Vulgatibacter sp.: one gene and its partner. The protein of the gene in region 1 interacts with the protein of each later gene in a pairwise test. Links are inferred from orthologs where the notes say so. Each region holds a gene or a part of one and is shown in the gene's direction. Other genes may lie near its edges.

The links. Proteins that work in one complex are often made in the same cells at the same time.
Region 2: the proteins of selB (region 1) and serC interact in binary tests that used the Escherichia coli proteins (3 or more experiments, as listed by UniProt). The link is inferred for Vulgatibacter sp. from one-to-one orthologs.

Annotation. Positions count from the first base shown.
Region 1 is NZ_JAWLCN010000016.1:21,115-24,148, reverse strand. What follows is about bases 35-2,999. They hold selB (selenocysteine-specific translation elongation factor), read left to right. Parts: upstream 35-514; coding sequence 515-2,485; downstream 2,486-2,999. Other genes in these bases: ACESMR_RS23060 (GAF domain-containing protein), read left to right, coding at 2,482-2,999; ACESMR_RS23070 (phosphoribosyltransferase), read left to right, coding at 35-393. In the rest of the region: more of ACESMR_RS23070, read left to right, coding at 1-34; more of ACESMR_RS23060, read left to right, coding at 3,000-3,034. UniProt on the Escherichia coli protein: Translation factor necessary for the incorporation of selenocysteine into proteins. It probably replaces EF-Tu for the insertion of selenocysteine directed by the UGA codon. SelB binds GTP and GDP.
Region 2 is NZ_JAWLCN010000002.1:786,730-789,725, reverse strand. What follows is about bases 70-2,996. They hold serC (3-phosphoserine/phosphohydroxythreonine transaminase), read left to right. Parts: upstream 70-959; coding sequence 960-2,033; downstream 2,034-2,996. Other genes in these bases: ACESMR_RS07250 (adenylosuccinate synthase), read left to right, coding at 2,077-2,996; ACESMR_RS07260 (3-keto-5-aminohexanoate cleavage protein), read left to right, coding at 70-907. In the rest of the region: ACESMR_RS07265 (enoyl-CoA hydratase-related protein), read left to right, coding at 1-29; more of ACESMR_RS07260, read left to right, coding at 29-69. UniProt on the Escherichia coli protein: Catalyzes the reversible conversion of 3-phosphohydroxypyruvate to phosphoserine and of 3-hydroxy-2-oxo-4-phosphonooxybutanoate to phosphohydroxythreonine. Is involved in both pyridoxine and serine biosynthesis.

The DNA of each region.
Region 1 (3,034 bases):
AGCCGCGACGCCGGCGCCAGGGCCCCGGCTGCTGCGGCGTCGATGCCGGCGCAGGCCCGCGGCAAGCGCGTCCTCGTGGTCGACGACATCGCCGGCAGCGGCGCCACCCTCCGTGCAGCGGTGGAGGCGGCCACCGCCGCCGGCGCCAGCGAGGTCCGCACCGCGACCCTCGTGATCCGGGCGGGCGGCTTCCAGCCCGACTTCTCCTGCCTGGAGACCGCGGATCTGGTGGTCTTCCCCTGGGATTACGAGCCCTCCCCCGGTGCCGTGGGCTCCGCCTCCACCGATGCCGAGGACGAGGAGGAGGCGATCAACGCCCTTCCCTTCGCCGACGACTTCGAGGAGGAAGAGGCCGAGAACGACGAGGACGACATCGACCAGTTCGGCGTCTGAACCAGCGGCACTCGCGTGGAACGGCGGGAATGGTCGAGGGCGCCCGGCGCTTTCACCCTGACCGCCGTTTCGCCGTCGGAGGGCTACGCTCGAAGCCTCGCGAGGCCCCAGCCGAGGATCCATGCGCAGAGTCGTCATCGGTACAGCCGGACACATCGATCACGGCAAGACGGCCCTCGTCCGCGCCCTGACCGGCATCGACACCGATCGGCTCAAGGAAGAGAAGCAGCGCGGGATCACCATCGAGCTCGGCTTCGCCCACCTCGATCTCGGTGACGGAACGGTCGCCGGCCTGGTGGACGTGCCGGGCCACGAGCGCTTCGTCCGCGCCATGGCCGCAGGGGCCGGGGGGATGGATCTCGCCGTCCTCGTCGTCGCTGCGGACGAGGGGGTGATGCCCCAGACCCGCGAGCACGTCGACATCCTCCGCCTCCTCGGCGTGCGCACCGGCGTCGTCGCCCTCACCAAGGCCGACCTCCTCCCGGGCCTCGGGGCCGAGTGGCTCGATCTCCTCCACGCCGACCTGGCGGACGTCTGCGCCGGCACCATCCTCGACGGCGCCCAGCGGGTCCTCTGCTCCGCACGGACGGGCGCCGGGCTGGACGACCTGGTCGCCGCCCTGCGCCGCGCAGCAGCAGGAGCCGAAGAGCGCCCCACCGACGGCCCCCTCTACCTGCCGGTGGATCGAGCCTTCACCATCCGCGGCTTCGGCACGGTGGCGACCGGCACCCTCCTCTCCGGCAGCGTCGCTGCCGAGGAGGCGATCGACCTCGTCCCCGCCGGCTCCACCGGACTCCGGGTGCGCGGCGTCCAGGTCCACGGCGCCCCGGTGGAGCGGGCCTTCGCCGGCCAGCGGGTGGCGGTGAACCTGAGCGGCGTCGAGGCGCAGCAGATCGAGCGCGGCATGGTCCTCGGGGCCCACGGCCAGCTGCCCCCCACCCCGATGCTCGACGTGGAGCTCTCCCTCCTCGAGAGCGCGCCGCGGGCCCTGGCCCACCGGAGCAAATGGCTCCTCCACGTGGGCACCGCGCAGGTGCCGGCCACCGTCTCCCTCCTCGATCGCGAGGCGATCGGCGCCGGGGAGACCGCCCTCGCCCAGCTGCGCCTCGCGGCGCCGGTGGCGGCGCTGCCCGGCCAGCACTTCATCCTCCGGGGCTTCGCTCCGATCCCTGGCCGCGGCCACACGGTGGCAGGGGGCAGGATCCTGGCGATCCTCCCCCGCAAGCATCGCCGCGGCAGGCCCGAGATCGCGGCGGGCCTCGCGGTGCTGCGCGAGGGGGATGCCGCCGCCCGGATCGAACGCATCCTCGTCGAGGCAGGTGCGGCAGGCCTCGACGCCGGTGCGCTCGCCGTGCGCACCGCCCTGCCGGCGAAGGCCCTCGCCCGCAGCCTCGAGCAGCTGGGCTCGCGCGGCGCCGCCCTCTGCTACGACCGGGAGCGGCGCGCCTGGGTCGCCACCTCGATCCTCGATCGCCTCGCCCGCAAATCGATCCTCGCCGTGCAGCGCCACCACGAGGAGCAGCCCCTGGCCCCGGGCCTCCCCCGCGAGGAGCTGCGCGCCCGCCTCGGCCTCGCCGATCCGAAGCTCTTCGCCAGGCTCGTCGGCCTTCTCGGCGAGCGGGGCATCGAGGCGGTGGGTGAGCACCTCTCGCAGCGGGGCCGCAAGGCCGGAAGCGGCGCCACCGACCAGGCGCTCCGCGAGCGGGTCCTCGGCCTCGTGCGCGCCGGGGGACTCACCCCGCCCGCGGTGGCGGAGCTCGCCGCTGCAGCAGGCGAGGAGAAGGAGCGGCTCCTCGCGATGCTCAAGCTGCTGGAGGGCGAGGGGCTGGTGGTCCGGGTGAGCCAGGAGTTCTTCTTCGAGGCGACCGCCGTCGGCACGCTGCGCGAGCGGCTCGTCGACTTCCTCCTCGCCAACGAGGCGATCTCCACCCAGGAGTTCAAGGAGCTCGTCGGTGCCACGCGCAAATGGGTGATGCCGCTCGGCGAGTTTTTCGATCGGGAGAAGGTTACCTTGCGCGTCGCCGACACCCGCCGCGTCCTCCGCGGGGATCGGGACACGTGGCGCGAACGGCGCGAAGCAGGTGCAAGGTGATTGTCGAGCGCACGAGCCGCCAGCCGATCGGAGTGCAGGACCTCGTCGAGGCGCTGCCGGCGGGCCTGGTCCACGCCCGCGACGAGCGCGTGGTCTATTGCAACGAAGCCTTCGCCGCGATGCTGGGCGAGAAGGCGGAGGACCTCGTCGGCAGGGACTTCTTCTCGCTGGTGGCCCCCGAGCACGAGCGGCAGGCGCGGGAGCGCTACCACCTGCGCCAGCACGGGAGCGCCGTTCCATCGAGCTGGGAGCTCGAGCTCAAGCGGAGCGACGGCACCACCCGCCGGGTGGAGCTCGAGCCGAGGGCGATCGCCCCCGGCGAGCACATCGTCCTGGTGCGCGAGGTGGGCGCCACCCTGCGCGACATCGAGCTCGCCAACCGGCTCTCCGCGCTGGCGCTGCGGCTGCAGCGGGAGCGGAGCCTCGAAGCGGTGCTGCGGGCGACGCTGCGCGGCCTCGAGGAACTGGGCATGCGGATGCACGCCTTTCGCTACGAGGACGACGCGCTGGTTGCCGATTCCGTGACCGACGCGACCAATCCCCGGCTGG
Region 2 (2,996 bases), on another replicon or contig:
AGCGCAAGCCGGAATGGAGGGGCCGCTGATGGAGAAGGTGATCGTGACCTGCGCGCTGACCGGCGCGCTCGCCAACCGCGACCAGTGCCCGGCGGTTCCCTATACGCCGGAGGAGATCGCCGAGGAGGCGCGCCGGGCGTACGAGGCCGGCGCCGCGGTGGTCCACATCCACGCCCGCGAGGACGACGGCTCGCCCTCCTGGTCGGTGGACGTCTTCCGCCGGATCAAGGAGGAGGTGAACCGCCGCTGCCCGGTGGTGGTGAATTTCTCCACCGGCGGCATGGGCCCGATGACCGAGCGGGTCGACCACATCCGGCAGGTGAAGCCGGAGATGGGCGCCCTCAACATGGGCTCGATGAACTACGCGAAGTACTCGCCGAAGCGGAAGGACTTCGTCTTCGAGCTGATCTTCGCCAACCCCTTCTCCGACATCACGGCCTACCTCGCCGCCATGAAGGAGGCGAACGTGAAGCCCGAGATGGAATGCTTCGATCTCGGCCACGTCACTTCGGCAGCGCCCCTGCTCGACATGGGGCTGCTCGTGCCGCCGCTGCAGTTCAGCTTCATCGTCGGCGTGCTCGGCGGCATCGACGCCTCCCCCGAGAACCTGATGCGGATGCGCGACTCGATCCCGAGCGGCTCGCATTGGGAGGTGATCGGGATCTCGAAGGGCCAGTGGCGGATGATCGCCGCGGCGCTCACCCTGGGCGGCAACATCCGGGTGGGGCTCGAGGACAACTTCTACCTCGACGCTGCGGGCAAGCAGATGGCCCGCTCCAACGGCGAGCTGGTGGAGAAGGCGGTGCGCATGGCCCGGGACGTGGGGCGCGAGCCCTGCACGCCGGACGAGGCCCGGGCGATCCTCGGCCTGCGGGACCCATGGGGCCTCGGGCCCCGCGATCCTTGACGCGCGGGGCCGTCGGGACTAGCTGATGCCTCTTTCGCCAGGAGGCCCATCCGTGCGGCTGCACAACTTCAACGCCGGTCCGTCGATCCTGCCCCTGCCCGTGCTCGAGGAGGTGAAGGCGAACCTCGTCGACCACCAGGGCCTCGGCCTCTCGGTGCTGGAGATGAGCCACCGCTCGCCTCCCTTCGAGGCGATCGTGGATCGGGCGAAGGGAACGCTGCGCCGCCTTCTCTCCCTGCCGGACGCCTACGAGATCCTATTCCTCCAGGGCGGGGCCTCGCTCCAATTCGCGATGGTGCCCCTGAACCTCGGCGCCGGCGGCGCCTACGTGAACACCGGCGTCTGGAGCCAGAAGGCGATCAAGGAGGCGCAGATCACCGGCTGCGCGCCGCAGGTGATCTGGAGCGACGAGGCCGGCGGATTTCGCCGGGTACCTGCGCCGGGTGAGAGGCTCGAGGTGCCCGCGGGCGCCCCCTACCTCCACTACACGAGCAACAACACCATCTTCGGCACCCACTTCAAACACGTGCCGGAGACCGACGCGCCGCTCGTCTGCGACATGTCGAGCGACTTCCTCGCTTCGCCCCACGACCCCACGCGCTTCTCGCTGGTCTACGCCGGCGCCCAGAAGAACGCGGGCCCCTCGGGCGTCACCATCGTGGTGGGCAGGCGGGACGTGCTTCGCACCTTCCGCGGCCCGGCGACCACGCCGACGATGCTGCGCTACCAGGTCCATGCCGAGGCGGACTCGCTCTACAACACGCCCTCCACCTTCGGGATCTGGGTCTGCGCGCTGGTCTTCGACTGGATCGAGGGCCTGGGCGGCCTCGAGGCGATGGGCCGCAGGAACGCGGAGAAGGCCAGGCTCCTCTACGACGTCATCGACCGGCGCTCCGATCTCTTCCGGGGCCACGCGGAGAAGCAGAGCCGCTCCCTGATGAACGTCACCTTCACCCTGCCCACTCCCGAGCTGGAGAAGCGCTTCCTGCAGGATGCGGAGCGCGCGGGCTGCATCGGCCTCAAGGGCCACCGCCTCGTCGGTGGGCTGCGGGCCTCGATCTACAACGCGATGCCGCGGGAGTCGGTGGAAGTCCTCGCCGACCTCATGGATCGCTGGCAGCCATGACCAATCGTGTTATGGTCCGCCGCCTTTTTGACGGAGCCGATTCATGCCGAACGTCGTAGTGGTCGGCGCCCAGTGGGGCGACGAGGGTAAGGGAAAGGTCGTCGACCTCTTCACCGAGCATGCATCGGTGGTGGTTCGCTACCAGGGCGGCAACAACGCCGGCCACACGCTCGTGGTGGGCGGCAAGAAGACGGTGCTGCACCTGATCCCGTCGGGCATGCTCCACGCGGGCAAGGTCTGCGTGATCGGCAACGGCGTGGTCGTCGACCCCGAGGTCCTCTGCCACGAGATCGACGGCCTGAAGACGAGCGGCTTCCTCCAGGACGACACGCAGCTGGTGATCGCCGAGGCAGCCCACGTGATCATGCCGTGGCACAAGCGGATCGATCTGCTCCGCGAGGGCGCCATGGGCGCCGCCAAGATCGGCACCACCGGCCGTGGCATCGGCCCCACCTACGAGGACAAGGTCGCGCGCCGCGGCGTGCGCGTCTACGACCTCGTCCGAATCGAGAAGCTGCGCAAGGCGGTGGAGCGGGCGCTTCCCGCTGCCAACGCGGAGATCGAGCGGCTGGGCGGCGAGGCCTTCACCGTGGACGAGATCGTCTCGGCCTACGGCAAGGCGGGCGAGCGGCTGAAGCGCTACGTGAAGGACGCCTCGCTCTACCTGTCGCAGCGGGCCCGCGAGGGCGCCCACATCCTCTTCGAGGGCGCGCAGGGCACGCTCCTCGACGTGGATCACGGCACCTATCCCTTCGTGACCTCGTCCAACACCGTCGCCGGCAACGCCGCGGTGGGCAGCGGCGTCGGTCCCTCCCTCATCGACGCGGTGGTGGGCATCACCAAGGCCTACACCACGCGGGTGGGCTCCGGTCCCTTCCCGACCGAGCTCACCGACGAGATGGGCGAGCGCCTCCGCGCTGCTGGCTCCGAGTTCGGGGCCACCACCGGCCGTCCCCGCCGCTG